One region of the Streptomyces sp. NBC_00236 genome, then DNA from elsewhere that is predicted to be linked to it. Evidence: riboswitches for the same ligand, from Rfam matches in the RefSeq annotation. Region 1 holds a riboswitch; each other region holds the start of a gene.

Region 1 (9,681 bases):
TTGTGCAGGCCCAGACCGGCGACCGCACCCTTGTTGGCGTGGCTGTACGTGCTCTGCGGGAAGCCGCGCATCCCGGAGATGACGTTGTCGCCGAGGACCTTGGCCTGACGCAGCGCGTGCTGGGCGTTCGGCGGGCACCAGGCGTTCGGGTTGCCGGCCCTGCGGCCGACCATGTCCGGCACCTGGGCGTTGTCGCCCGCGGCCCAGATGTAGTCGGTGCCCTGAACCTGGAGCTTCTCGGTGGTGTCGACGTGGCCACGCGGGCCGAGCGGCAGGCCGAAACGGGCCAGCGCCGGGTTCGGCTTCACACCGGCGGTCCACACGATGGTGTTGGAGTCGACCTCCAGGCCGTTCTTCAGCACCACGTGACCGTCGACGCAGGAGTCCATGGAGGTCGAGAGGAAGACCTCGACACCGCGGGACTCCAGGTGCTCCCGGCCCCAGGTGCCCAGCTTCGGGCCGACCTCGGGAAGGATCTTGTCGGCGGCGTCGACGAGGATGAAGCGCATGTCCTCGCGCTTCACGTTCGTGTAGTACTTCGCCGCGTCGCGGGCCATGTCCTCGACCTCGCCGATGGTCTCCGCACCGGCGAAACCGCCGCCCACGAAGACGAACGTCAGCGCCCTGCGGCGGACGTCCTCGTCGGTCGTCGAGTCAGCCTTGTCCAGCTGCTCGAGGACGTGGTTGCGCAGGCCGATGGCCTCCTCGATGCCCTTCATACCGATGCCCTGTTCGGCCAGGCCGGGGATCGGGAAGGTACGGGAGACGGCGCCCATCGCGATGACCAGGTAGTCGAAGGGCAGCTCGTAGGCCTCGCCGACGAGCGGCGCAACCGTGGCGACCTTGCGGTCCTGGTCGATGGTCGTGACGCGGCCGGTGAGGACCTCAGCCTTGGGCAGCACGCGTCGCAGCGGGACGACGACATGCCGAGGCGAGATGCTGCCGGCAGCAGCTTCGGGGAGGAAGGGCTGGTAGGTCATGTACGACCGGGGGTCGACGACCGTGACGGTCGCCTCGCCGTAGCGCATCTTCTTCAGAATGCGCCGAGCTGCGTACAGGCCTACGTACCCACCGCCTACTACGAGGATCCTGGGACGCTCCGTGGTGCTCATGCCATCGAGTATCCACCCCCCTCGGGGGGCACGCTCGTGAGCCCCTTCACAAGGTATGGCCCACCCTCTGCTACACTTCGCCGCCCACGTGACCCAGGTCATGGGTCGACAGGGGAACCACAGCACCCTGGCGAACGTTGTTCACCGCTTGTGAGCTGGCCCTTGAGCCGCCGAGCGGGGTGAACCACCCCTCCGATTCACACGCGTGCAACACACCCGGAACCGCCCCGTATGCGGGGCGGGTGACCCCGCGCACCCTCCCGCGGGCCCGTTCGGAGCAGAAGTCCGCCCCAGGGGGGCCAATTCCTTGTGAAGAAGTTCACGAACTTCGTGGCGGCATGTCGCCGAAGGCACCCGCAGGGCCGTCCGGAGGGGCTCAAAAGTGCAGGCCGGAATGCTGATGAGCAGTTTCCGCGACGGCCTGCGGACCTGTCCTAACGGGCCGCGTAGAAGGCGATGCCGTCGAGGATGTCGTGCTCGCTGACGACCACCTCGCGCGCCCCGGTCCGCTCCATCACGGCCAGCAGGATCAGCGCCCCGGAGGTGATCACGTCGACCCGGCCCGGGTGCATCGCGCCGATCGCCGCGCGCTCGGCGTGGGTCGAGGCGAGGAGCCGGCCGGCGATCTCCCGGACCTGCTCCAGGGAGATCCGGGAGTGGTGGATCGCCTCGGAGTCGTACTCCTTCAGCCCCAGCGCGATGGCGGCCACGGTGGTGACCGTTCCGGCGAGGCCGACGAGTGTGCCCGCCGAGGTGAGCGGGACGGTCTCCTCGGCCAGGTCCAGCGCGGCGGCGACATCGGCACGGATCGCGTCCGCCTGCTCCGGTGCGGGCGGGTCGCTGACCACCCCGTCCCGCGTGAGGTGGCGCTCGGTCATCCGGACGCAGCCGATGTCCACGGACCGGGCCGCCCGCACCCGGTCGTCGCCGACGACGAACTCGGTGGAGCCGCCGCCGATGTCCACGACGAGGTACGGCTTCGCGAGGTCGTCCCGCCCGACGAGCTCCTTCGTGGCCCCGTCGAACGAGAACTCGGCCTCCTGGTCACCGGTGATGACCTCGGGCTCGACGCCCAGGATGTCCAGCACGCCGCGGACGAAGTCGTCCCTGTTCTCCGCGTCCCGGGAGGCGGAGGTCGCGACGAAGCGGACCTTCTCCGCGCCATGCTCCTTGATCACCGCCGCGTACTGCCGACAGGCCGCGAAGGTCCGCTCCAGCGCCTCGGGGGCGAGCCGGCCGGTCCGGTCGACGCCCTGCCCCAGCCGGACGATCTCCATCCGCCGGTCGAGCTCGACGAGCTCCCCGGTGACGGGGTCGGCGTCCGCGACCAGCAGACGGATCGAGTTGGTACCGCAGTCGATGGCGGCCACGCGTGTCATGAGTACTCCCACATCAAGTCCACGGCCCCGAACCATGCTCCGCCGGCGCCGAAATCAAGCCCCTCCGGCGATTGAGGAGCGGGGGTCCGGGGGCAGCGCCCCCGGGTACGGACGCTCAGCCCTCGTCCCCGTCCGGCGCGCCGCAGGGCGACACACACGGCCCCTTGCGCCACCACTCCGGCAGCATCGCGATCGCCTCGTCCCCGAGCGGGTTCACCCCCGGCCCCGCGGCCAGCGAGTGCCCGACGAGCACGTGCAGGCACTTCACCCGGTCCGGCATGCCGCCCGCGCTCGGGAAGCCCTCCAGCACCTCGATGGCGTCACGCCGCGCGATGTAGTCCTCGTGCGCCGCCCGGTAGGCCGCGGCGAGCTCGGGGTCCGTACCGAGGCGCTCGGTCATCTCCTTCATGACCCCGTTCGCCTCCAGCGTGCCGATCGCGGAGGCCGCACGCGGGCACGTCAGGTAGAACGTCGTCGGGAACGGCGTACCGTCCTCCAGCCGGGGCTGCGTCTCGACCACGTCCGGGTTGCCGCACGGGCAGCGGTGCGCGATCGCGCGCAGACCTCGCGGCGGACGCCCCAGCTGCTGCTGGAACGCGGCGATGTCCGCGTCGGTGGGCGCGGTGGACTCGGTCTGGGGAGGGGGCGTTTCCATGCCTGCCTAGGGTTCTGATCGGGCTGCTCGAACTGCGGTTCTGCAGAGGTACGGGAAGGGATGCGGGTCAGCCGCGGTCGGCACTGTCGACGCCGTCCCACAGGTTGGAGTGCCAGGGCCGGTCGGTCTCCTCCGGCGTCCCGTTGCGCTCCTTGACCGCGTCGGGGTCGACCACCGTGTAGCCGGTCTCCCCGGGAAGAAGGTAGTGCAGGTGCTGGCGGGCCAGCCGCCTGATGTACGCGTCGTCCTGGAGCCGCGCCTTCTCGTCGCGCAGCTCCTCCGTGCGGGCCTCGGCCTCCTGCGCCAGCCGCTCCTGGTCGGCGATCTCGTCGCGCTGCGACACGTACTGCCGCATCGGATACGCGAGGGCGACGATCAGCGAGCAGACCACGAGGGCCAGGAAGGCGGCCCGGCCGGTGAGCCGGGAGCGGCGGGCCTGACGGCGGTTCTGGGAGCGGTAGACGCGGGCGGCGGTCTGCTCACCGAGCAACCGCAGCCGGGTCGCGGTGGAGAACCGGTCCCGGTCCTTCGCGGCCATGTCTCCGCCTCCCCATTACGCACGTCCGTCCCCGCACACGGTACGGGACCGAGTGCGGGGACGGACGGAGGCCGGGGCACTTGACCCCGCCGGGCTTCGTCGGACCTGGGTGTCAGCCCTTGAAGCGCGGGAACGCCGAGCGGCCCGCGTACACCGCGGCGTCGTCGAGGATCTCCTCGATGCGCAGCAGCTGGTTGTACTTGGCGACACGGTCCGAGCGGGCCGGGGCGCCGGTCTTGATCTGGCCGCAGTTCACGGCGACCGCGAGGTCGGCGATGGTGACGTCCTCGGTCTCGCCGGAACGGTGCGACATCATGCACTTGAAGCCGTTGCGCTGGGCCAGCTCGACGGCGTCCAGGGTCTCGGTCAGCGAACCGATCTGGTTGACCTTGACGAGCAGGGCGTTGGCGGAGCCCTCCTCGATGCCGCGGGCCAGACGCTCCGGGTTGGTGACGAAGAGGTCGTCGCCGACGATCTGCACCTTGGCGCCGATCTTGTCGGTGATGACCTTCCAGCCGGCCCAGTCGTCCTCGTACAGCGGGTCCTCGATGGAGACCAGCGGGTACGCGGAGACGAGCTCCTCGTAGTACTCGGTCATCTCGGCGGCCGAGCGGGACTTGCCCTCGAACTCGTACTTGCCGTCCTTGTAGAACTCCGAGGCGGCGACGTCGAGCGCGAGCGCGATGTCCTTGCCCGGGGCGTAACCGGCTTCCTTGATGGCCTCGACGATGAGGTCCAGGGCGGCGCGGTTCGACTCCAGGTTCGGCGCGAAGCCGCCCTCGTCACCGAGACCGGTGGACAGGCCCTTGGTCTTCAGGACCTTCTTCAGCGTGTGGTAGACCTCGGCACCCCAGCGCAGGGCCTCGGAGAACGACTCCGCGCCGATCGGCGCGATCATGAACTCCTGGATGTCCACGTTGGAGTCGGCGTGCGACCCACCGTTGAGGATGTTCATCATCGGGACGGGCAGCAGGTGCGCGTTCGGGCCACCGAGGTAGCGGAACAGCGGCAGGTCCGAGGCCTCGGAGGCGGCGTGGGCCACGGCGAGCGAGACGCCGAGGATGGCGTTGGCGCCGAGCGAGCCCTTGTTCTCCGTGGCGTCCAGGTCGAACATCGCCTGGTCGATCAGCCGCTGCTCGGTCGCGTCGTAGCCGACGAGCTCCGGGCCGATCTGCTCGATCACGGCGAGGACGGCCTTCTCGACGCCCTTGCCGTGGTAGCGGTTGGGGTCGCCGTCGCGAAGCTCAATGGCCTCGAACGCGCCGGTGGAGGCGCCGGACGGAACGGCAGCACGGCCCGTGCTGCCGTCGTCGAGGCCGACCTCGACCTCGACCGTGGGGTTTCCGCGGGAGTCGAGGATTTCCCTGGCTACGACGACGTCGATGGACGGCACGAGGCATCTCCTTCTGGGATGTGACGCTTGTGGTGCAGGGTCGCTTTGGCCTTGCGACAAGAGCCTAACCGGCTCGGCCGCCGCAACCGGCCGACCGCCCGTCCCCTGGGACGAAAAAGGACCCAAGGGCAGGCACAGCGGGACAAACGGCCAGAAATTTACTGGCCAGTAACGACAACAGTTGAACGAACAACGCAGAAACCGGCCCACCCCGGACCGGAACGCACGGGGGGAAGGTGCGCACCGGGCCGGGGCGGCCGGGGTCATCAGCGAGGAGAGATCGCGACTACTTCGTCAGGTGGAGCTGCTGACCCGGGTAGATCAGGTCGGCGTCCGTGACGATGTCCTTGTTCAGCTTGAAGAGCTGCGCCCAGCCGCCCTTGACCTTGTGGTCGGCGGCGATCTTGCTCAGGGAGTCGCCGGTGACGACCTTGTACTCGCCATCGCCCTTCGCGACCTTCTTGCCGGTCGGAGTGGTGACGGTCTTCTTCGGGGCCGCGGCGCGGTCCGAGCGGTTGGTGGCGGGGGCCTCGGTGCGCTCGGCCTTCTTCGGCTCGGCCTTCTGGACCGGAGCGGACTCCTGCTTCGGGGCGGTCTCGGTCTTGGCGGCGGAGGAGCCGGTGTCGACGCCCGGGTCGACGCCGTCGTTGCTCAGGTTGCCGGCGCCGGCACAGGCCCAGGCACCCGGGCCCTGCAGAGCGAGGAGCTTCTCGGCGGTGGCGATCTGCTGAGCCTTGGTGGCCAGGTCGGCGCGGGCCGCGTACTGGGTGCCACCGGCGGCGGCCCAGCTGGACTGCGAGAACTGCAGGCCACCGTAGTAACCGTTGCCGGTGTTGATGGACCAGTTGCCGCCGGACTCGCACTGGGCGACGGCGTCCCACGTGGAGACGGAGGCGGCGGAGGCGCCGGTCGCACCCATCAGGGGCACGGCGATGGCGGCACCGGTGACACCGGCGAGCGTGGCGATACGGACGGCCTTGGACGGGCGGCGGTGCTTGTTGCCCTTGCTGTTGAGCAGCATCGAGACTTCTCCTCACCGACGCCTACGAGGTGAGCTGTCGGGTTCGGGCCAAGTGAGTTGCCCGGTCGCACGTCCTAGCACGCGACTTCACCCCAAGCCGGTCCTGATGCGTCTTGCGACGATCGGGTCCGGCGCTTACCTGGGTCCCCCGCTCCTGCCTACGGCGCTTTACGCGTCTGTTCCCTTCGACCGACGGCAGGATTCGGCGTGACGATCGACGGGGCCCGCGGTGCGAGCGGTTCCGACCGTAAACACACCCCACCCTCATATCCAAAGATGGACATACCGGATAAACAGCCCTTACTTGCATCTGAAGAAGTGCCGTTTGCGCAGGTGGGAACGGATGTGGCGGGACCTCCCGGACAAGACGCGCCAGTTCACGCAAAGAGACCCATGTCTCACTTGGTCAAAAGTGGGACATAGGCCTCTTAACTACCCCAATATTTGGGGTGTTTTCAGCTGATCATCAGACCGCGCTCATTCGGCCTTCACGTCGAGATCGAGGCTCTGGCCAGGCAGGATGAGGTCGGGGTCGGAGCCCACCTCGGCCTTGTTGGCCTCGTACAGAGCCGTCCACCCGCCGGGCAGCTTCTGTGCATCAGCAATCGCCCACAGGTTGTCGCCCGCGCGGACGGTGTACGCACCGTCAGCAGCGGAGGCGCCGGTGTCGCGTGCGCCACCGTCACCGCGCGAGGCATGCCGCCCCGCGTCCCGGTCGCCGCTGCGGCCGCTCTCCCGGGTCTCCTCGGGCGCCGGCGTGCCGCGGTGCTTGCCGCCCGTCTCCTGCCCGGAGGTGCCCTTCTCGGCGCCCGAGGCGTCACCCGAGGGCGTCGTGGAGGGGGTGGCGGAGGGCGTGGCCGACGGGGACGCCGACGCGTCCGGCTTCGCGTCCTCGTCCTTCGCATCGCCCGACGGCGCCTTCGCCCCCGAGGACGCGTCGTCCGACGGGGTCGCGTCCCCGGACGGGTCGGTGCTCGCGGACGGATCGGTGCTCGCGGACGGGTCCACGCTTTCCGTCGGGTCGGCCGACGGAGTGCTGCCCGGGTCCACACCCGGCAGCCCGCTGTCCACGACGAGACCCGAGATGACCGCACAGCTCGGCCACGCCTTCGGCCCCTGGTCGTCCAGGACCTTCTCCGCCACGGCGATCTGCTGCGAGCGGCTGGCGAGGTCGGCGCGCTCGGCGTACGACTCGCCGCCGTACGACTTCCAGACCTCCTGCGAGAACTGCAGGCCGCCGTAGTAGCCGTTGCCGAGGTCGGCGCTCCACATGCCGCCGCTCTCGCACTCGGCCACGCGGTCCCAGGTCGAGGCGTCTGCGGCGTGCGCGCCCGCCGCGCCGAGCAGCGGGATGGCGATGGCCGAACCGGTCACGCCTGCGGCGACGATGATGGCGGGTGCCTGCCGAGGGCGACGGTGTCTGCCGTTAGCGGAGCCCATGGGGATGCCTTCCGTGTGACTGACGAGTGACTGGTGAGTCGAACGGTGAACCTAGCGGGACTCGAACGCATGTCACAAGTCGATGCAGCAGAGATCACGTGAAAGTCACAGAGTTGACAGAATGTCACCTTCATCGCGCACCGACCCGGGCGTGAACTCCACCGGGAGCGTGCGCAGTCCACGCATGATGAGCCCGCCACGCCACCGAAAATCGGCAGGTTCTCCCGCAAGCCGCAGGTCAGGAAGGCGCTTCAGAAGAGTCCCGAGCGCAGCCTGCCCCTCCAGCCGGGTGAGCGGTGCTCCCAGGCAGCAGTGGATTCCGTGACCGTAACCGAGGTGCTGATTGTCACGCCGCGCAAGGTCCTTTTTCGGGCAGGCTACTCCTGCTGGTGGTGGTTCAGCGGAGCTGATTCGCCGGGGCCGTTGATGTTCGACACAGAGCCCGCGGAGCATCTCGGAACGGACCCTTGGGAACACCGGCCGAGGCGGCTCACCGACAGACGCCCGATACCGTCGTCACGTGAACCGCACCCCGCCGCCCGAACTCTTCACCTGGGAGTTCGCCACCGACCCGTACCCCGCCTACGCCTGGCTGAGGGAGCACAGCCCCGTACACCGGACGACCTTGCCCAGCGGCGTCGAGGCGTGGCTCGTCACCCGGTACGCGGACGCACGACAGGCTCTCGCCGACAGCCGCCTTTCGAAGAACCCGGCACACCACGCCGAGGACGCCCGGGGAAAGAGCAAGACCGGCATCCCCGGCGAGCGCAGCGCCAACCTCATGACGCATCTGCTGAACATCGACCCGCCGGACCACACACGGCTGCGCCGACTGGTGTCCAAGGCGTTCACGCCCCGGACGATCGCCGCTTTCGGGCCCCGTGTGCAGGAACTGGCGGACCGGCTCATCGACGATTTCGCGGACAAGGGCGAGGCCGACCTGATCCATGACTTCGCCTTCCCGCTCCCCATCTACGCCATCTGCGATCTGCTCGGTGTACCCGAAGAGGATCAGGACGACTTCCGCGACTGGGCGGGCATGATGATCCGGCACGGCGGCGGGCCGCGCGGTGGGGTCGCCCGGTCAGTGAAGAAGATCCGCGCCTACCTCGCCGAGCTGATTCACAGAAAGCGGGAGAACCCCGGCGACGACCTGATCTCCGGTCTGATCCGGGCGAGCGACCACGGCGAGCACCTCACCGAGAACGAGGCCGCCGCGATGTGCTTCGTGATCCTCTTCGCGGGTTTCGAGACGACCATCAATCTGATCGGCAACAGCGCCCACGCGTTCTTCCGCAACCCCCCGCAGCGTGCCGTGTTCCAGAGTGCGATCCAGCGAGGCGACAACGGTCTCCTGGACACCGCCATCGAGGAGTTGCTGCGCTTCGACGGCCCGGTGGAACTGGCTACCTGGCGCTACGCCACGGAAGCTCTCGACATCGGGGGCGAGCACATCCGCGAGGGAGATCCGGTTCTCGTGGTCCTCGCTGCGGCCGACCGCGATCCGGCCCGGTTCGCGGAGCCGGCCACGCTCGACCTGTCCCGGCGGGACAACCAGCACCTGGGGTACGGCCACGGCATCCACTACTGCCTGGGCGCACCCCTCGCCCGGCTCGAGGGCCGTACCGCGCTGGAGACCCTGTTCCGCCGCCTGCCGGACCTTCAGCTCGCGGCGGACCCAGCTGACCTACGGTGGCGTGGCGGTCTCATCATGCGTGGGCTGCGGACACTTCCCGTGGAGTTCACTCCTCGGGCCGGTTGATCACCACGTCGGCTTCTCCTCAGCCGACGCCCTCCGCCGCCCTGATGGCATCCCGGTACGCACGCCCCGCGGCCCTCAGTGCCGCTTCCGGGTCGATGCCGTCCTCCTGGGCGCGCACGGCCAGGGCGAGGAGGCGGTAGCCGATCTCGTCGCCCTCGCCCCCGGTCGCTGGGAGAGGGACGTCGAGTCCGGCGGCACGGACCCGGCTCGCGAGCTTCGCGGCGAGTGCCAGTCCTGGCTGGCCGAGCGGCACCCCGTCGGTGACCGACTCCCGCTGCTTCTCGATGGCCTTGGTGCGCAGCCAGTGCGCGTGGACGTCCTCCGGTGTCTCGGCGGTCTCGTCGCCGAAGACGTGCGGGTGCCGGTGGATCAGCTTCTCGA
Region 2 (9,681 bases), 2.4 Mb from region 1:
CGGGAGGTCCGACAGGTTGCACCGCTCCGCCAGGTCCGGCTCGGCGGGCATGCTGCCGACCACCACCCCGAGACAGCCCAGCCCGCGGGCCCGGAGGGCTTCCGAGGTCAGCGCCGTGGAGTTGAGTGTGCCGAGCCCGGCAGGTGCCACCACCAGGACCGGTGCCGCCAGCATCCGTGCCGCGTCCGCCAGGGTCGCGCCGTCGTCGTCGAACCGTACGAGCAGGCCGCCCGCACCCTCCACCAGCACCAGATCGTGCTCCGTCGCCAGCTTTTCGGCGGCCTCGGCGATCTCGTACGGACGGACCGGTGCCATCCCGGCCCGGCGAGCAGCGGTCGCGGGCGCCAACGGTTCCGGGAAGCGGGCCAGTTCGACCGCCGTCACATGGAGGCCTGCCAGCCGCGCCACCTCGGCGGCGTCACCCGGCTCGCCCGGTTCCAGGCCCGTCTGGGCCGGCTTGAGCACGGCCACCCGACGGCCCGCGGCGGCCGCCGCGACTGCCGCGGTCACGATCGTCTTGCCGATCTCGGTGCCCGTGCCGGTCACCACCAGAACGCTCATCTCAGCCCTCCCGCGCCGCAGCGCACACGGCGCGGCAGATCCGCGCCACATCGTCGTCACCGGTGACGTACGGCGGCATCGTGTAGACGAGGTCGCGGAACGGCCGCAGCCAGACGCCCTCGCGCACAGCCGCCCGGGTCGCGGACTCCATGTCCACCTCGTGATCGAGCTGGACGACGCCGATCGCGCCCAGAACCCGCACCTCGCGGACCCCGGGCAGTTCCCCTGCCGGCGCCAGACCGTCCCGGAGACCGGCCCCGATCCGCTTGACCTCCTGCTCCCAGTCCTGGCCGAGCAACAGGTCGATCGAGGCGCAGGCCACCGCGGAGGCGAGCGGATTGCCCATGAACGTCGGCCCGTGGGCGAGCACCGGCACCTCACCTCGCGAGATGCCCTCGGCCACCTCGGTCGTGCACAGCGTCGCCGCCATCGTCAGGTAGCCGCCGGTCAGAGCCTTGCCCACACACATCACATCGGGCGAGACCCCGGCGTGCTCGGCTGCGAACAGCCTGCCCGTCCGTCCGAAGCCCGTGGCGATCTCGTCGAACACCAGCAGCACATCGTGCGCGTCGCAGGCCTCGCGCAGGACACGCAGGTACGCGGGGGAGTGGAAGCGCATGCCGCCCGCCCCCTGCACCACGGGCTCCACGATCACCGCAGCGAGCTCGTCGGCGTGGTGCGCGATCAGCTCGTGCAGATGCGTCACGTACGCGGCGTCCGGCTCCGCGTCGTAACCGGCCGGCGGCTCGTCGGCGAAGACCTGCCGGGGCAGCGCTCCCGACCACAGCTCGTGCATGCCGCCCTCGGGGTCGCACACCGACATCGGCTGCCAGGTGTCGCCGTGGTACCCGCCGCGCCAGGTCAGCAGCCGCTGCTTGGCCGGCCGTCCGGCGGATCGCCAGTACTGGAGGCACATCTTCACGGCCACCTCGACCGACACCGAGCCGGAGTCGGCGAGGAAGACATGCTGCAACGGTTCCGGTGTGATCTCGACCAGCTTGGCGGCCAGCCGCACGGCGGGCTCGTGGGTGAGCCCGCCGAACATCACATGACTCATCCGGTCCAGCTGGTCGCGTGCCGCCTCGTTCAGCACCGGGTGGTTGTACCCGTGCACCGCCGACCACCACGACGACATCCCATCGACCAACTCGTGCTGCCCATGGGCCGGTTCGGCCAGCCGGAGCCGCACACCGGACGCGGACTCCACGACCAGCGGCTCCTGCCGGCCCGGCATGGGGCCGTACGGATGCCAGACATGGGCCCGGTCCAGCGCCCGGAGTCCGGCGGCGGAGAGCGGCTCAGGCATTGGGAGCGAGATCCGTGCCCGCGCCGCGACGGCGGACCGTCACCAGGTCCGTGCGCGCCGCCCGGTCCCCGTCGCCTTCCGTGAGGGCGGCTTCCGCGGGAGCGGTGTCCGCCTCCGGGCCGTCGCCGCAGGGCGCACACCCGCCGGTGTGGGAACCGCAGCCACCGCCGGCGTCCACCCGGTGGCCGGGGAGCGTCGTCGTACCCGCACCCTCGACCTCGAAGCCGGCGTCCGCGATCATGTCGAGGTCGGTCTGCCCCGCCTGGCCCTCACTGGTCAGATAGTCGCCCAGGAAGATCGAGTTGACGAGATGCAGGGCCAGCGGCTGCATCGAACGCAGATGCACCTCGCGACCGCCCGCGAGCCGTACCTCCACGTCCGGGCAGACGAACCGGACCATGGCCAGGATGCGCAGACAGCGCTGCGGTGTCAGATTCCATTCCTTGGCGAGCGGAGTGCCCTCGAACGGGATCAGGAAGTTGACGGGCACCGAGTCCGGGTCCAGCTCACGCAGGGCGAAGACCACATCGACCAGGTCGGCGTCGCTCTCCCCCATGCCGGCGATCAGCCCGGAACAGGCGGAGAGACCGGCGGCCTGTGCCTGGTGGACCGTCTCCACCCGGTCGGCGTAGGTGTGGGTGGTCGTGATCTCCCCGTACGTCCCCTCGGACGTGTTGAGGTTGTGGTTGTAGGCGTCGGCGCCCGCCGACCGCAGCCGGTCGGCCTGGCCGTCGGAGAGCAGGCCGAGGCACGCGCACACCTCGACGCCCTCGTTCTGTTCCTTGATCGCCGCGATGGTCTGCGACACCCGGTCGACGTCCCGGTCGGTCGGCCCCCGGCCGCTCGCGACCAGGCAGACGCGCTTGGCGCCACCGGCGACTCCCGCCGCAGCCGCCTTCGACGCCTCGTCGGGCTTGAGCCAGGTGTACTTCAGGATCTCGGCCTTGGATCCCAGCCGCTGGGAGCAGTACGAGCAGTCCTCGGGGCAGAGCCCTGACTTGAGATTGACCAGGTAGTTCAGCTTCACCCGCCGTCCGAACCACTGACGGCGCACCTTTCCGGCCGCGGCCACCACGTCGAGCAGTTCGTCGTCCGGGGTCGCCAGTACGGCGAGCGCTTCTTCACGGGTCGGCAGCTCGCGCCGCAGCCCCTTGTCCACCAGCGTGTTCAGGAGGTCCATGGCGATGATCCTGACGCACGGCACCGCTCCGAGCCAAGGAGGAACCGGACAACAGAGCCCGCAGAGGGTGTGTGCATTGCCACACCATGCCCGACTGCGCCCGCGGTTAGGGTCTGTGAGCTGCCTACAAAAGGGACCCGCTCATGTCCTTCGCCCCGTTCGACTGGATCGATGAGGAGGCGCGCCGACGCGCGGACGCCGGACTCGTCCGGACGCTCCGGCCGCGGCCCGCCGAACCGGAACTGCTGGACCTCGCGAGCAACGACTACCTCGGCCTCACCCGGCATCCGGAGGTGACCGCCGCGGCCGCCGAGGCGGCACACCGCTGGGGCGGCGGGGCCACCGGCTCCCGGCTGGTCACGGGTTCCACCGCACTGCACGCCGAGCTCGAACGCGAACTGGCCGATTTCTGCGGTTTCGAGTCGGCCCTGGTGCTGTCCTCGGGCTACGCCGCCAACCTCGCGGCGCTCACCGCGCTGACCGGCCGGGGCTCGTTGATCGTGTCGGACGCGGGCAACCACGCCTCGATCGTCGACGGCTGCCGGCTCTCGCGGGCCGAGACCGCCGTTGTTCCGCATGCCGACCCCGAGTCAGTGCGCAAGACCCTGCACGCGCACCCGGGCAGGTCCCTGGTGGTCACCGACTCGGTCTTCTCGGTCGATGGCGACGCCGCGCCTCTGGCCGAACTGGCCGACGCCTGCCGTGCGGAGAACGCCGCGCTGCTCGTCGACGACGCGCACGGCCTGGGAGTGCTCGGGGACGGCGGCCGGGGCGCCCCCGCCGCGGCCGGCCTGGCGGGCGGCGAGGGCATCGTCACCACGCTCACCCTCTCCAAGTCCCTGGGCAGCCAGGGCGGGGCGGTCCTCGGCCCGGCCCGGGTGATCGACCACCTGGTCAACACCGCCCGTACCTTCATCTTCGACACCGGGCTCGCCCCGGCCGCCGTCGGCGCCGCGCTCGGCAGCCTTCGGCTGCTCCGCCGCGAACCGGAACGCGCGGCCAGGGCCCGTACCGTCGCCACCGCGCTGTACGGGCAGCTGACCGCGGCCGGCCTGACCGCGGTCAGGCCCGACGCGGCCGTGGTCTCGGTACGCGCGCCCTCGGCGGAGGACGCCGTCCGCTGGGCGGCCGACTGCCGTGCCGCCGGCATCGCGGTGGGGTGCTTCCGGCCGCCGTCCGTACCGGACGGTGTCTCCCGGCTGCGGCTGACCGCGCGCGCCGACCTGACGGACGAGCAGATCGCCGAGGCGGTGGCGATCGTACGGCGGACCGCCCCGGCCGGCTGATCCGCCGGTCCGCGGCGCCCGGCCGCGGACTCAGCTGACGTCACCGCCGTTCAGGGCGGTGACGAAGGACGTCCAGGCCGTCGCGGAGAACTGGAGAGGCGGCCTGGAGCGGTCCTTGGAGTCGCGCACGGCCAGCCGTCGGCCACCGAACGGCGCGGCCTCCACGCAGTTGTTCATTCCCGTGCTGCGGCTGCTGCGCCGCCACCGTAACGCGTGCTGTGCGAGGCAATCCGACATGACGCTCCCTCGGGCAGTACGGGTTCACTGACCGCCGCGGTCGATTGCGGCGATCAGATCCAACGAGTGCTCCGGCGACAGCGCGTGTGCCTGCAGGGTGCGGAAGGCCGAGCTGTACGCCTCGAGGTCTTCTTTCCGCTCCAGGTAGAGGCTACTCGTCAAGTGGTCAAGAACGACCACATCCAGATCAGAAGTAGTCGGAAAAGAGAAGATAACGAAAGGTCCCGTGAGGCCCACATAGCCGCCGACCGAGAACGGCAGCAACTGAAGCTGCACATGAGGCAGTTGGGCCACTCGGCTGAGGTGGCGCAACTGCTCCCGCATCACCCGGCGGCCCCCGACCTCCCGCCGCAGTACCGCCTCGTCCAGCACCGCGCTCAGCCGCAGCGGAGGGTCGCTCCGCAGGACACCCTGCCGCGCGAGCCGCACTTCCACCAGCGAGTCCAGCTGTCCGGTGGGCAGTCCGTCGAGCGAGGCCCGGGTCACCGCACGGGCGTAGTCCGCGGTCTGCAGCAGGCCCGGCACCACCGACGTCTCCAGGGTGCGGGCGGTGCGCGCCTGGGATTCCAGACTGATGAAGTCGCGGTACTGCGGCGGGATGAGACCGCGGTAGGCGTGCCACCATCCCGCGCCCCCGCCGCCCGCCGATCCCGCGAGCGCCTCCAGGACCTCGCGCAACTTCGGGTCGTTGGTGCCATAGGTGTCGAGCAGCCGGGTCACGTCACCTGGCCGTACTCCGCTCACACCGGTCTCGATCCGGCTGACCTTCGACTGATGCCAGCCGAGCAGACGAGCCGCGTCGCGGCTCGTGAGTCCGGACGCATGGCGCAGACTCCGCAGTTCCTCCCCGAGCTTGCGGCGTCGCACCGCAGGGCCGTGCTGCATGTGGTGCCTCCCTCCCACTCCCTGCCGAGCGGACAGTGTGGCGTCCTCACGGCGCATCCGGGGCAGAGTTCACCGCTTCGAGCGACAGATATATGCATATCTTGGTGGATCGCCGTTACAGCGGGCAGCATCAGTGGCAATCTGGCGCGAAGCACAACCCGGACCATCGATCGCGGGGTCGCTTCCGGGTGGGAAAGGGACGGCTCGCCATGGCAGACCATCAGGAAGCACGTGTCACCCTGCCGAGCGAGCCGGTCTCGGTCTCCGCCGCCCGGCGCTATGTGGCCCGGGTACTGGCCGAATGGGGACTGCCCGACGGCACGGACACGGGCGAGACCGTCCGGCTCATCGTCTCGGAACTCGCGACCAACGCGGTCCAGCACACGTTCGGACAGTCACCCACCTTCACCGTGGACCTCCGGCTGGAGCGCGAGGAGCAGCTGCGCCTCGGAGTGACGGACAGTCACCCCCGGTGGCCCCAGCGGCTGCCGGCGGCCGTGCAGCAGGACAACGGCCGCGGCATGGTGATCATCCGCTCGCTGGCCAAGGAGTACGGTGGCCGGCTCACCGTCACGCCCACCCCGGACGGCGGGAAGACCGTCTGGATCGCGCTGCCGTGGCAGCCGCCCGTCCAGCACTGAACTTCTCCGTCGCGCGTCCCGGTCACCCGGCTGCCGCCGCCCGCCCGAATCCGCTGCGCAGCAGAGCCTGAAGCGTCGCCGCCGCCGGGCTCGTACGGTCCCCTCGATGCACCACCGAGATCGTCCGGCGGAACGAGGCCGGCTCCAGCCGCCGTACGGACAGGGGCGTCGGCGACATGGCGGCGACCATCTCCGGTACCACGGCCACCCCGATGCCCGCACTGACCAGGGCACACACCAGCGCGTAGCCGGGCGACTCGCAGACCACCGCAGGCAGCGCCCCCGCTTCGGCGAGCGCGCTCTCCACTCCGCGGCGCGGCGGGTGCCTGGGCGCGCTGCTGATCAGGGGCCGGCCCGCCAGCTCCGTCACCGGGAGCCGTCCGCTGCCGTCCGCCAGGACCTGGCCGACGGCCGTGATCAGGACCAGTTCCTCGATCAGGACCGGCTCGGTCAGGACACCCGAGGGCGGCGGCGTCACGGGTCCGGGCTCGTAGTCATGGGTCAGCGCCAGATCCACCTCGCCCGCCGCCACGGCGGCCACCCCGCCCGGCGGCTCGTACTCGGTGACGGCCAGCTCCACGTCCGGGTGGGCCCGGCGGAACGCGCTCAGCACCGGAGGCAGCAGATGGATGCCCGCGGTGGTGAAGGTGCCGACCCGCAGGCGCCCGCCGGAGAGCCCGGCGAGGCGGGCCAGTTCGTGACGGGCCTGATCCATCTCGTCGAGAACCCGCCGGGCGCGTCCGGCGAGCAGCTCGCCCGCCGCCGTCAGCCGGGCGCCCCGGTGATGGCGCACCAGCAGCGCAGCCCCCGCCTCCCGCTCCAGCTTGGCCAGCTGCTGGGAGAGCGCCGGGGCGGTGTAGCCCAGGCGTGCGGCGGCCCGGGTGATCGAACCGGCCTCGGCGACCGCCACCAGCGCCGCGAGCCGTGTCGGGTCGTACATTAAGCATTCCTTTTGGCAGACCCAGAAGATTGCAAGTACACGCTAAAGGCTCCAGCGGTCCAGGGTGGACCCATGGACGCACAACTGACCGCCTTCATCGGGGTCGCCACCGCCATGGTCGCGCTGCCCGGCGCGGACTTCACCGTCGTCGTACGCAACGCCCTCGCCTCGCGCACGGCGGGAGTGGCGACCGCGCTCGGGGTCGCCGGGGGCCTCCTCGTCCACACCGTGCTCGCCGTAGCCGGTCTGGCCGCCGTGCTGGTGGCGGTGCCCGTGCTGTTCCGGATCATCCAGCTCCTGGGCGGCGCCTACGTGCTCTATCTGGGGATCTGCGCCCTGTACGCGGCCCGGCGCGGCACCGGGCAGGACGCGGAGGCCGGGCCGGACGAGGCGGACGGCGGGCGGTCGGGCATGGGAACGGGCCGCGCGCTGCGCCAGGGCTTCCTGACCAACGCGCTGAACCCCAAGGCGCCCGTGCTCTTCCTCAGCCTGCTGCCGCAGTTCGTGCCGGCCGGGGCCGCGCCCCTGCCCAGGACGCTGCTGCTCGCCGCGATCGTCGTGGTGCTGGCGCTGATCTGGTTCCCGCTGGTGGCTCTCCTGGTGGACCGCCTCGGCCGGTGGCTGCGCCGGCCGCGCACCGCCCGGGCGATCGAGGGCGGCAGCGGCGCCGCACTCACCGCACTGGGGCTGGTCCTGGTGACGGGCCCGCTGCTGCACTGACGCGGGAGAACGGGCCGGGGCGGGGGAGCGGCCTCAACGGACGCGTCCGTAGTAGACGCTCTTCGTCCAGATCTTCTCCAGGCGGACCACGGCCCCCGTCTTGGGCGAGTGCCAGATCTTGCCGCTGCCCGCGTAGATGCCCACGTGGTAGATGCTGCGGCCGGAGTGGAAGAAGACCAGATCGCCGCGTTGCCGCTTGGACGACGAGATGTGGCGGGTCTTGTTGTACTGCTGCTGGGCCGTGCGGGGGAGCTTCTTCCCGGCCTTCTTGAACGAGTAGAGCGTCAGCCCGGAACAGTCGAAGCGGCTGGGCCCGGTGGCGCCCCAACGGTAGGGCGCCCCCTTCTTCGACGCGGCGATCGTGAGGGCCTTCATCGAATGGCTGGCGGCCTGGGCGTCGGTCACGGCGCCGGGCACGAACAGCGAGCCGCCGACGGCGGCGAGAGTCATTACCGAGGCCGTACCGGCCCGGGCGAGCAGAGACGGGACATGAACCTGCGCAGTCATGCGCAACCCTTCGTCAGCCGCCTGTGAAGGATGACCTGTCGGGTTCGGGCCGGCGAAGTCGCCCGGCCGCAGATGCGGCTTCACCCCGAGGGACGACCGGAAGTCCGGTCGACCCGTTGTGCTGGGTCCTCCACTCCTGCCGATCCACTCCTGTCGACCAGGCATCCGGGCGGCGGCAGGACTCGGCGTCCGCCCGGACCGCCCCGCCGCGGTGGCGGGGGCTTGTCGTCCCAGGGATCTTGACTCACCGAGTGCCGGATTTCCGAGGTGAAACAGCCATATGTGAGGCTCATCACGAATGGACCGTTCGGGTGGCCAGGTGACGTTGCGGCAAACCGTGGGGTCACGGCGACCGGTGCCGCACCAGCGACGGAACGGGAGATTTCACCCATCGTCCACTTCGAAAACGCAAATCGAGTTGTCCCTCGTGCGAAGTAACGTCTACGCCGAACGAGCGAGAAAATTTGGTCCCCGCGTCGGGCGTGTCGGTGCATCGCGCTGATCAACTCGGCGCTTCGGGCGGCACGGTGACCCGCCCGGAGCGCCTTTCGCCGTCGAGAACGCGCAGCGCCCTGGTCAACGTGGCCGCGTGGATCCGGTCTTCGCCCCGCTCGTGCATCAACGTGAGCGCGTCGCGCAGCGTGGCCGCGTACGAGGCCAGCGCCTGGGCGGCGCGCAGGGCGCTGTAGGTGTCGCCACCGTGGGCCGGATTGATCCGGCCCACCTGGTCGATGACTTGCAGATAGCGGTCGATGAACTCGCCCTCCGCGCGGGTCAGGGCGGGCAGGGGCGCGAACTCCGGTGGCTGCATCGCGGATTCACCTCACGGGGTGCGCAGGCAGCGACAGTCCGCGTCGTTGCACGATGTGGTCGACCAGCCCGTAGTCCTTGGCGCCCTCCGCGTCGAGGATCAGATCGCGCTCGGTGTCGGCGGTGATCTGCTCGGCGGGGCGGCCGGTGTGACGGGCCAGCATGCCGGTCAGCGTGTCGCGCATCCGGGCCAGTTCCCGCGCCTCGATCTCCAGATCGGAGGGCTGCCCCTGTACCGGCTCGGTGAGTTCGGGCTGCTGCACCACCACGCGGGCACCCGGCAGTGCATGCCGCCTGCCCGGGGCGCCCGCTGCGAGCAGAACGGCCGCGGCGGCTCCCGCCTGGCCGAGGCAGAAGGTCTCCACCTCGCAACTGAGGAACGCCATCGTGTCGTAGATGGCGGTCATGGCACCGAACGAGCCGCCGGGGGAGTTGATGTAGAGCGAGATGGGCCGGTCCGGAGCGTCGTGTTCCAGGTACATGAACTGGGCGACCAGGTCGGTGGCCGCAGTGTCGTCGACGGGTGTGCCGAGGAACGCGACCCGTTCGGCGAGGAGTTTGGAGTACGGGTCGAGGGTGCGCGTCCCCTGGGACGTGCGCTCCGTGAA
Region 3 (9,681 bases), 3.3 Mb from region 1:
GGGTGCGCAGCGCTTCCCGAACCGGCACCCGGGAGACCCCGTAACGCCGTGCGAGTACCTCCTCGGTGAGTCGGCTGCCGCGTTCGAAGACACCCGAGACGATGTCTTCACGGATTGCCGTGCATACCGAATGCGCCGGAATGCGCATGTCCGAACCTCCGCCTTAATCCCCGCGAAACGCAGCCGATCGACACCTGTCCTGCGACTCTATTGCAATGCGGTCGCATTTCCGACGGCGGGTGGAAATTCATGAATATCTTTTGGTCACCGGGCCGTTCCGGCGCCACCGCTGCGGAAGGCCGGGACACACGGACACGACGAAGGCCCCGGCGTGGTGCCGGGGCCTTCACCGAGGGGTCGTCGGCCGGTCAGACGGAGACGCCGTGGGAGCGCAGGTAGGCGACCGGGTCCATGTCGGAGCCGTACGAGGGCGTGGTGCGGGCCTCGAAGTGCAGGTGCGGGCCGGTCGAGTTGCCGGTGGAGCCGGAGAGGCCGATCTGCTGGCCGGCACCGACGCTCTGGCCGACGGACACGCCGATCGAGGAGAGGTGGCCGTACTGGGTGTACGTGCCGTCCGTCATCCGCAGCACGATGTTGTTGCCGTACGCCCCGCCCCAGCCGGCCTCGACGACCGTGCCGGCGCCGACGGCGACGACGGAACTGCCGGAAGCGGCGTGGAAGTCGATGCCGGAGTGGCTGCCGGAGGACCACATGGAGCCGCTGGACTTGTAGCCGGTGCTCACGTACGAGCCGGCGACGGGGAGCTGGAAGGAGCCGAGCCGGGTGCGCTCGGCGGAACGGGCGGCACGGGCCGCACTCTCGCGGGCCTTCTCTGCCCGGGCGGCCTTCGCCTTCGCGGCGGCCTCGGCCTTCGCGGCAGCCTTGGCCTTGGCTTCGGTCTTCTTCTTGGCCTCGGCCTTCTTCTTCGCGGCGGCCTTCGCCTCGGCCTTCTTCTCGGCGACGTCGGCCTGGTGCTGCTGCGCGTCCGCCTGGGCGTCGATCTGCTCGGCGAGGACGTTCTCGATGGCGATGACCTGGGTGAGGCCGGTGTCGCCGACGGAGGGGGTCCCGGTGTCCGAGGCGAGGGCCGGGGAGGCCAGTCCTCCGATGACGCCGGTGGTGGCCAGGGTCGCGATGCCGACGGCCTTCGCGCCGGTGCGCGTCAGACGGCCCGGGGCACGATGCTTCCCGGTGGCACGGGTGAACGCCATGAAGTGGCTGGTCCTTTCCTTCCTTCTCGCCTACCGGGTTAGCTGACGGGTTCGGAGCAGGAAGGTCTCCTACGGATCCCCGGTCCCGTACGGGACACGGCCATCCGATTCACCCCAGGGACTGCGTGGGTCCCCGGCTCCCCAGGCTCGCGCCTGACGGGGACTCGGCGATGGCTGCCCGGTACGTCACGGATGCGGCATACGAGTGACGGACAGCGGAGCCGACGCTAAGCGGGGGCACTTCCCGTCACCAAACGGACAGGCCGTTTTGTAGCGCATCCCACAGGGCAGAAAGGCAACCAACCCCCCAAAAAGGGGCAAAACGGAAGGTCCCGGCGGAGATCGCTCCGCCGGGACCTTCACCACTGTTCTGTTTGCCCTGATACCGGGCGGGATGACCGTTGTGCTCAGCCGGTCACGATCGACACCTCGCCGATGCCGAGGGCCCGGACCGGGTCGGCGATCTGCGCGGCATCCCCGACGAGAACCGTGACCAGCCGGTCCTCCGGGAAGGCGTTGACCACGGCCGCCGTCGCCTCCACCGTCCCGGTGTCGGCCAGGCGTGCGTAGAGCTGCGCCTGGTAGTCGTCCGGGAGATGCTGCTCGACCTGGTCGGCGAGGGTGCCGGCGACGGAGGCCGCCATCTCGAACTTCAGCGGGGCGACACCCACGAGGTTCTGCACGGCCGTCTCGCGCTCGGCGTCCGTCAGCCCTTCGGCTGCCAGCGTCCGCAGGACCTTCCACAGGTCCTCCAGCGCCGGCCCGGTGGACTCCGTGTCCACGGAACCGCTGATGGCGAGCATCGCGGCGCCCGTGGCCCCGGAGGCGGAGTCCGGAGCCGTCGAGCGCAGCACCTGGGCGAAGGCCCGCACGCCGTAGGTGTAGCCCTTCTCCTCCCGCAGCACCCGGTCGAGCCGGGAGGTGAGCGTGCCACCGAGGCAGTAGGTGCCGAGCACCTGGGCCGCCCAGACGCTGTCGTGCCGGTCGGCGCCGATCCGGCCGATCAGCAGCTGGGTCTGCACCGCGCCGGGGCGGTCCACGATCACCACACGGCCCGTGTCGTCAGCGGTGATCGGCGGGACGGGGCGGGGCTCCGCGGTGTTGCCCGACCAGTCACCGAGGGTGTCGGCGAGCAGCGCGTCCAGGTCGATGCCCGTGAGGTCGCCCACGACCACGGCGGTCGCGGTGGACGGGCGGATGTGGGCGTCGTAGAAGGCGCGCACGGCCGCGGAGTCGATCCGGGCCACGGTCTCCTCGGTGCCCTGGCGCGGGCGCGACATGCGTGCCGTGGCCGGGAACAGCTCCTTGGAGAGCTGCTTGGCGGCACGCCGGGCCGGGTTGGCCTGCTCGTGCGGGATCTCGTCCAGCCGGTTGCCCACGAGTCGCTCGATCTCGCTGTCGGCGAAGGCCGGAGCCCGCAGCGCCTCGGCAACGAGGCCGAGCGCCTTGGCCAGCCGGGAGGCCGGAACCTCCAGGGAGACCCGGACGCCGGGATGGTCGGCGTGGGCGTCCAGCGTGGCGCCGCACCGCTCCAGCTCGGCGGCGAACTCCTCGGCGCTCTGCTTGTCGGTGCCCTCGGACAGCGCGCGGGACATGATCGTGGCGACCCCGTCCAGCCCTTCGGGCTCGGCGTCCAGGGGGGCGTCGAGGAAGATCTCGACGGCGACGACCTGCTGGCCGGGGCGGTGGCAGCGCAGCACCGTGACGCCGTTGGGCAGCGAGCCGCGCTCGGGCGCGGGGAAGGCCCAGGGCCTGGCCACGCCGGGGGCGGGCTGCGGGTGGTACTCCATCGAAACTCCAGTCGCGGCAGCGTCGGTCACTTGTCCGCCCCTTCGTGCGCGTCGGTGTCGGTGGCGGCATCCGCCTCTTCGGCGGCCTCGGCGGCCTCGGCGGGCTCGATCGGCTCGTACACCAGCACCGCCCGGTTGTCCGGTCGCAGCTGGGCCCTGGCGGCCGCCTTGACCTCCTCGGCGGTCACGTCGAGCACCCGGTGCACGGCGGTCAGGGCGAGCTGCGGGTCACCGAACAGCACGGCGAACCGGCACAGTTCGTCGGCGCGGCCCGCGACCGTACCGAGGCGGTCCAGCCACTCGCGCTCCAACTGCGCCTGGGCGCGCTCCATCTCCTCGGGCGTGGGGCCCTCCTCGGCGAACCGGGCCAGCTCCTCGTCGACCGCGGTCTCGATCTGTGCCACCTCGACACCGCCGGACGTCTTGACGTCCAGCCAGCCGAGCGAGGGCGCGCCCGCCAGGCGCAGCAGCCCGAATCCGGCGGCGACGGCCGTCCGGTCCCGGCGCACCAGGCGGTTGTGCAGCCGGGACGACTCGCCGCCGCCCAGCACGGTCAGCGCGAGGTCCGCGGCGTCGCACTCACGGGTGCCGTCGTGGGGCAGCCGGTAGGCGGCCATCAGCGCTCGCGCCGGGACCTCCTCGCGGACCTCCTCGCGCAGCTGGCCACCGATGATCTCCGGCAGGGCGCCGTCGCGCGGCGGCTGCTTGCCGTCGTGCGAAGGGATGCTGCCGAAGTACTTCTCGATCCAGGCGAGCGTGCGCTCGGGGTCGATGTCGCCGACGACGGAGAGCACCGCGTTGTTGGGCGCGTAGTACGTACGGAAGAAGGTCCGCGCGTCCTCGAGCGTCGCCGCGTCCAGGTCGGCCATCGAGCCGATCGGGGTGTGGTGGTACGGGTGGCCCTCCGGGTAGGCGAGTGCCGTCAGCTTCTCGAAGGCGGTGCCGTAGGGGACGTTGTCGTAGCGCTGGCGGCGCTCGTTCTTGACGACGTCGCGCTGGTTCTCCATGGACTCGTCGTCGAGCGCGGCGAGCAGCGAGCCCATCCGGTCGGCCTCGAGCCACAGGGCCAGCTCCAGCTGGTGCGTCGGCATCGTCTCGAAGTAGTTGGTCCGCTCGAAGCTGGTGGTCCCGTTGAGGGAACCGCCGGCGCCCTGCACCAGTTCGAAGTGTCCGTTCCCCTTGACCTGGCCGGAGCCCTGGAACATCAGGTGCTCGAAGAGGTGAGCCAGACCGGTGCGTCCCTTGACCTCGTGGCGCGAACCGACGTCGTACCAGAGGCACACCGCGGCGACCGGGGTCAGATGGTCCTCTGAGAGCACCACGCGCAGGCCGTTGGCCAGACGGTGCTCGGTCGCTGTCAAGCCGCCGGAGCCGGCCTGGGCTGTGGCCGTGTGACCCATGGGCATGTACGTCCCTTCGATCGCGATACTGGTTTTACTGCGAGACCTGCCACTGTAAGCAAGCGCACCAGCACCTGGCGAAGTTCCCGTGCCGCGAAAGTTCGCGGGAAAGAGGGTTCCGAGCGCCTCGGGACGGGTGGAGAAGGCCCTTTGGGACGGGTCGAGGTCCGGGTTGTCAGTGGGGCGGTCCACAATGGTGCGCGTCAGAACCTGAGGTTGCCCGAACAGAATCCGTGAAGGAGTCGCAGCAGCGATGGCCCGCCGCAGCACGAAGACCCCGCCGCCGGTCGACTTCGAGGAGAAGATCCTCGACATCGACGTCGTCGACGAAATGCAGGGCTCCTTCCTCGAGTACGCGTACTCGGTGATCTACTCACGGGCCCTGCCCGACGCCCGTGACGGCCTGAAGCCCGTGCACCGCCGCATCGTGTACCAGATGAACGAGATGGGCCTGCGCCCTGACCGCGGCTTCGTGAAGTGCGCCCGGGTGGTCGGCGAGGTCATGGGTAAGTTGCACCCGCACGGCGACGCGTCGATCTACGACGCGCTGGTGCGGATGGCGCAGCCGTTCTCCATGCGGCTCCCCCTCGTCGACGGGCACGGGAACTTCGGCTCGCTCGGCAACGACGACCCGCCGGCCGCCATGCGGTACACCGAATGCCGGATGGCCGACGCGACGTCGTTGATGACGGAGTCGATCGACGAGGAGACCGTCTCCTTCCAGTCGAACTACGACGGCCAGGAGCAGGAACCGGTCGTCCTCCCGGCCGCCTATCCGAACCTCCTGGTCAACGGCACGACCGGGATCGCGGTCGGCATGGCGACCAACATGCCGCCGCACAACCTGGGCGAGGTCATCGCCGCCGCCCGCCATCTCATCAAGCATCCGGGTGCGGACCTGGAGACCCTGATGCGGTTCGTCCCCGGTCCCGACCTGCCGACCGGCGGCCGGATCGTGGGCCTGGGCGGCATCAAGGACGCCTACACCGCCGGCCGCGGATCGTTCAAGATCCGGTCCACGGTCACCGTGGAGAACGTCACGCCGCGCCGCAAGGGCCTGGTCGTCACCGAACTGCCCTTCACCGTCGGCCCGGAGAAGGTGATCGCCAAGATCAAGGACCTGGTCTCGGCGAAGAAGCTGCAGGGCATCGCCGACGTCAAGGACCTCACCGACCGCTCGCACGGACTGCGCCTGGTCATCGAGATCAAGAACGGCTTCGTCCCCGAGGCCGTGCTGGAGCAGCTCTACAAGCTGACGCCGATGGAGGAGTCCTTCGGTATCAACAACGTGGCACTGGTCGACGGACAGCCGCTCACGCTGGGCCTCAAGGAGCTGCTGGAGGTCTATCTCGACCACCGCTTCGACGTGGTGCGCCGGCGCAGCGAGTTCCGCCGGACCAAGCGCCGCAACCGGCTGCACCTGGTCGAGGGCCTCCTCGTCGCGCTGATCGACATCGACGAGGTCATCCGCCTCATCCGTTCCAGCGACAACTCGGCGCAGGCCAAGGAGCGGCTCATCGAGCACTTCTCCCTGAGCGAGATCCAGACCCAGTACATCCTGGACACCCCGCTGCGCCGGCTGACCCGGTTCGACCGGATCGAGCTGGAGAGCGAGCGCGACCGGCTCAACGCCGAGATCGCCGAGCTGACCGCGATCCTCGAATCGGACACCGAGCTGCGCAAGCTCGTCTCCACGGAACTGGCCTCGGTCGCGAAGAAGTTCGGCACCGACCGGCGCACGGTGCTGCTGGAGTCGGCCGGTTCGCAGGTCGCCTCGGTTCCGCTGGAGGTGGCGGACGACCCCTGCCGGGTGCTGCTGTCCTCGACCGGACTGCTGGCGCGTACGGCCAACGACGACCCGATCGTGTTCGCCGAGGACGCCAAGCGGGCCAAGCACGACGTGATCGTGTCGGCGGTGCCGGCCACGGCGCGCGGCGATGTCGGCGTGGTGACCTCCACCGGGCGGCTGTTGCGGCTCGCGGTGATCGACCTGCCGCAGCTGCCGGACACCCATGCGGCGCCCAACCTGTCGGGCGGGGCCATGGTCGGGGAGTTCCTCACGCTGGAGGCGGACGAGGAGGTCATCTGCCTCACCACGCTCGACGAGTCCTCACCGGGCCTGGCGATCGGCACCCTCCAGGGCGTCGTGAAGCGGGTGGTGCCCGACTACCCCGCCAACAAGGACGAGCTGGAGGTCATCACCCTCAAGGACGGTGACCGGATCGTCGGCGCGGCGGAACTGCGTACCGGTGAGGAGGACCTGGTCTTCATCACGTCGGACGCGCAACTGTTGCGCTACCCGGCGGCTCAGGTGCGCCCGCAGGGGCGTCCGGCCGGCGGTATGGCGGGCGTCAAGCTCACCGAGGGCGCGGTGGTGCTCTCGTTCGCCGCGGTGGATCCGGCGGTGGACGCGGTGGTGTTCACGGTCGCGGGTTCGCACGGCACGCTGGACGATTCGGTGCTGACGTGCAAGCTCACGCCGTTCGACCAGTATCCGCGCAAGGGCCGGGCCACCGGCGGCGTGCGCTGCCAGCGGTTCCTGAAGGGCGAGGACGTGCTGGTGTTCGCCTGGGCGGGTGCGACGCCGGCGCGGGCCGCGCAGAAGAACGGCACACCGGCCTCGCTGCCGGAGGTCGACCCGCGGCGCGACGGTTCGGGTACGCCGCTGGAGAGCCCGGTCGCGGTGATCGCCGGCCCCGTGTAGGCCGCGGGCCCGGCGGATCCGGCGCTACGCGTCGTCGCCGCCGGGCTGTTGCACGTATCGCAGGACGCCCCACATGGCTCGCTCGTGTGGGGCGTCCTGCGCCGTTTCCGGTGCCGGCTCCACCGAGCCCTCCCCCGAGGGCTCTCCTGATGGCGTTCCGGATGGCTTTCCTGATGTGCGACAGCCCTCCAGTTCCTTGAGGAGTGCCTGGGCGTCGATGCCGGAACCGATCAGGACGAGCCGCGTCAGCCGCGGCTCACCGCGCGTCCAGGGCCTCGGCACGAACCGCAGGAACCGGCCGACGGCGTGCACTCCGTACGCGTGGTCCTCGTCGCCCGCGCCGAAGTCGACGTAGCCCTTGATCCGGTAGAGACCCGCGGGCCGCGAGTCGAGGAACTCCATCAGCCGACGGGGGTCCATCGGCACGTCGGAGGTGAAGTCGATGCTCTCGTACGCCGTGTGCAGATGCGCCCCGTGTTCCTCGCCGCTCTCCCGCGCCCGCTCCTCCAGGTACAGGTCCTCGAAGGTGAGCTGGCGCGCCTTCTCCTCGCCGTCGGGCCGCAGCGCAGGATCGAAGAGCAGTTCCGGGTCGATGCGTCCGTACGTGGCGGGGATGACGGCCGCCGTGCTGCCGGACGCCTCGACGGCTTCCCGGATATCCGCCCGCTCCTGCTCACCGGCCCGGTCCGTCTTGTTCAGTACGACGAGGTCGGCGACGGCGAGGTGCCGGTCGATCTCCGGGTGGCGCTCCCTGGTCGCCCCGAACTCGGCGGCGTCCACGACCTCGACCAGTCCCCCGTACACGATGTGCGGGTTGTCGCTGGCCAGGAGCATCCGTACGAGTTCCTGGGGTTCCGCGAGCCCGCTCGCCTCGATGACGATCACGTCGAGGCGGGCGGCGGGACGGGTCAGGGTCTCCAGGTAGGTGTCCAGTTCACTCGCGTCGACCGCGCAGCACAGACAGCCGCCGCCCAGCGAGACGGTGGAGCCGACCTGCCCGGAGACGGTCATGGCGTCGATCTCGATGGACCCGAAGTCGTTGACGATCACCCCGACGCGGTTTCCCGCACGATGGCGCAGGAGGTGGTTGAGCAGCGTCGTCTTGCCGGATCCCAGGAATCCCGCGAGGACGATGACGGGGATCTGCCGGCTGCGGGGCGGGGGCGACGCGTTCAACGGGGGCCTTCCTGCGGTGTCACACGGCCGGGACCGGCTGGGGCGGGGGCGGACCGGCATACCGGGCCGCCGGGCGGATGATCTTCGAGTCCTCCGCCTGCTCCAGGATATTGGCGCTCCAGCCGACGACCCGGGCCGCGCAGAAGGTCGGGGTGAACATCTCACGCGGCAGCCCGCACAGCTCCATGACCACTCCGGCGTAGAACTCCACGTTGGTGTGCAGCTCGCGCCCCGGCTTGAGCTCGGCGAGGATCGCCTCGACCTGCCGTTCCACTTCTACGGCGAAGTCCACGAGCGGGCCGCCGAAGCCCTGGGCGATGGACCTCAGCATGCGTGAACGGGGGTCCTCGGTGCGGTAGACCGGATGCCCGAAGCCCATGATCCGGTCACCGGCGAGCACCCGCTCACGGATCCAGCGGTCGATGCGGTCGGGGGTGGGGATGGCGTCCAGGGTGTCGAGGGCGCGGCTGGGGGCGCCGCCGTGCAGCGGCCCGGACAGAGCGCCGACGGCGGCCACCAGGCAGGCGGCGACGTCCGCTCCGGTGGAGGCCACGACGCGGCCGGTGAAGGTGGAGGCGTTGAAGCCGTGGTCGACGGTGGAGATCAGATACTGCTCGACGGCCCTGACCCGGTCGGCGTCCGGTACGGAACCGGTCAGCATGTAGAGGTAGTTGGCCGCGTGGGGCAGGTCGTCGCGGGGTTCCACCGGTTCGAGGCCCTGGCCCAGCCGGTGGAGGGCGGTGAGCACGGTGGGGACGGCGGCACAGGCGGTCAGCGCGTCGCTGCGGCGCCGGTCGGCGTCGATGTCGTACACGGGCCGGAAGCCCGCCGAGGCGCCGAGCAGGGAGAGTGCCGTGCGCAGCCCTGCGAGGGGGCCGGTGGCCACGCCCGCGCGGGCTATGGCGGGCAGGGCGTCGCGGACCTCGGCCGGCAGCCGGCGGAGCCCGGCGGTGCGGGCGGCGAAGTCGGCGCGGGCCGCCGGGCCGGGCAGCTCGCCCTCGGTCATCAGGTACCAGACGTCCTCGAAGCTGCGGGTCTGCGCCAGCTCGATCGCCGAGTACTGCCGGTAGTGGTAGAAGCCCTCGCGGCCCCGGACGTCACCGAGAGCGGTATCCGTGACGACGACCCCGGCGAGGCCCCGGGGCACGTCGAGCGATGTGGCGGTGGTGGTCGTCATTGCTTCCTCCATGGACATTCCGGCCCTGTTGACATTGATTCGACTGTCCATGCTTGACTGAAGATCTGTCAATGTTGATTGAATCAATATGGATACGGTGGACACCATGACGGATCAAGCAGATGCGGCCGGTTTCACCGAACGCTCGGCGCAGCGGCTCACCACGAGGGAGACGGCCGAGCGCCTGGGCGTGAAGCCCGAGACGGTGTACGCGTACGTGAGC

The links. Region 1 has a riboswitch for cyclic di-AMP ahead of OG446_RS14300 (transglycosylase family protein). Riboswitches for the same ligand answer to the same signal wherever they lie in the genome.
Region 2: another riboswitch for cyclic di-AMP. It lies ahead of OG446_RS03395 (C40 family peptidase); the one in region 1 lies ahead of OG446_RS14300 (transglycosylase family protein).
Region 3: another riboswitch for cyclic di-AMP. It lies ahead of OG446_RS29065 (M23 family metallopeptidase); the one in region 1 lies ahead of OG446_RS14300 (transglycosylase family protein).

What each region holds. Positions count from the first base shown of each region.
Region 1 covers NZ_CP108100.1:3,202,331-3,212,011, forward strand. The annotation lists gene OG446_RS14275 (NAD(P)/FAD-dependent oxidoreductase) at 1-1,112, opposite strand, end outside; gene OG446_RS14280 (Ppx/GppA phosphatase family protein) at 1,547-2,491, opposite strand; gene OG446_RS14285 (DUF501 domain-containing protein) at 2,607-3,146, opposite strand; gene OG446_RS14290 (FtsB family cell division protein) at 3,214-3,684, opposite strand; gene eno (phosphopyruvate hydratase) at 3,797-5,077, opposite strand; gene OG446_RS14300 (transglycosylase family protein) at 5,364-6,098, opposite strand; cyclic di-AMP (ydaO/yuaA leader) riboswitch at 6,103-6,274, opposite strand; gene OG446_RS14305 (transglycosylase family protein) at 6,576-7,538, opposite strand; partial or broken gene OG446_RS14310 (cytochrome P450) at 7,644-7,904, opposite strand; gene OG446_RS14315 (cytochrome P450 family protein) at 8,059-9,300, shown strand; gene OG446_RS14320 (nucleoside triphosphate pyrophosphohydrolase) at 9,320-9,681, opposite strand, start outside.
Region 2 covers NZ_CP108100.1:792,013-801,693, reverse strand. The annotation lists gene bioD (dethiobiotin synthase) at 1-561, opposite strand, end outside; gene OG446_RS03435 (adenosylmethionine--8-amino-7-oxononanoate transaminase) at 563-1,867, opposite strand; gene bioB (biotin synthase BioB) at 1,860-3,047, opposite strand; gene OG446_RS03425 (8-amino-7-oxononanoate synthase) at 3,191-4,333, shown strand; gene OG446_RS03420 (DUF397 domain-containing protein) at 4,364-4,570, opposite strand; gene OG446_RS03415 (helix-turn-helix domain-containing protein) at 4,595-5,455, opposite strand; gene OG446_RS03410 (ATP-binding protein) at 5,665-6,096, shown strand; gene OG446_RS03405 (LysR family transcriptional regulator) at 6,119-7,036, opposite strand; gene OG446_RS03400 (LysE family translocator) at 7,109-7,756, shown strand; gene OG446_RS03395 (C40 family peptidase) at 7,790-8,263, opposite strand; cyclic di-AMP (ydaO/yuaA leader) riboswitch at 8,267-8,437, opposite strand; gene OG446_RS03390 (hypothetical protein) at 8,766-9,074, opposite strand; gene OG446_RS03385 (ATP-dependent Clp protease proteolytic subunit) at 9,082-9,681, opposite strand, start outside.
Region 3 covers NZ_CP108100.1:6,488,950-6,498,630, reverse strand. The annotation lists gene OG446_RS29070 (GntR family transcriptional regulator) at 1-148, opposite strand, end outside; gene OG446_RS29065 (M23 family metallopeptidase) at 369-1,211, opposite strand; cyclic di-AMP (ydaO/yuaA leader) riboswitch at 1,225-1,391, opposite strand; gene OG446_RS29060 (M16 family metallopeptidase) at 1,619-3,001, opposite strand; gene OG446_RS29055 (M16 family metallopeptidase) at 3,028-4,407, opposite strand; gene OG446_RS29050 (DNA gyrase/topoisomerase IV subunit A) at 4,655-7,105, shown strand; gene OG446_RS29045 (CobW family GTP-binding protein) at 7,130-8,281, opposite strand; gene OG446_RS29040 (citrate synthase/methylcitrate synthase) at 8,301-9,458, opposite strand; gene OG446_RS29035 (citrate synthase) at 9,565-9,681, shown strand, end outside.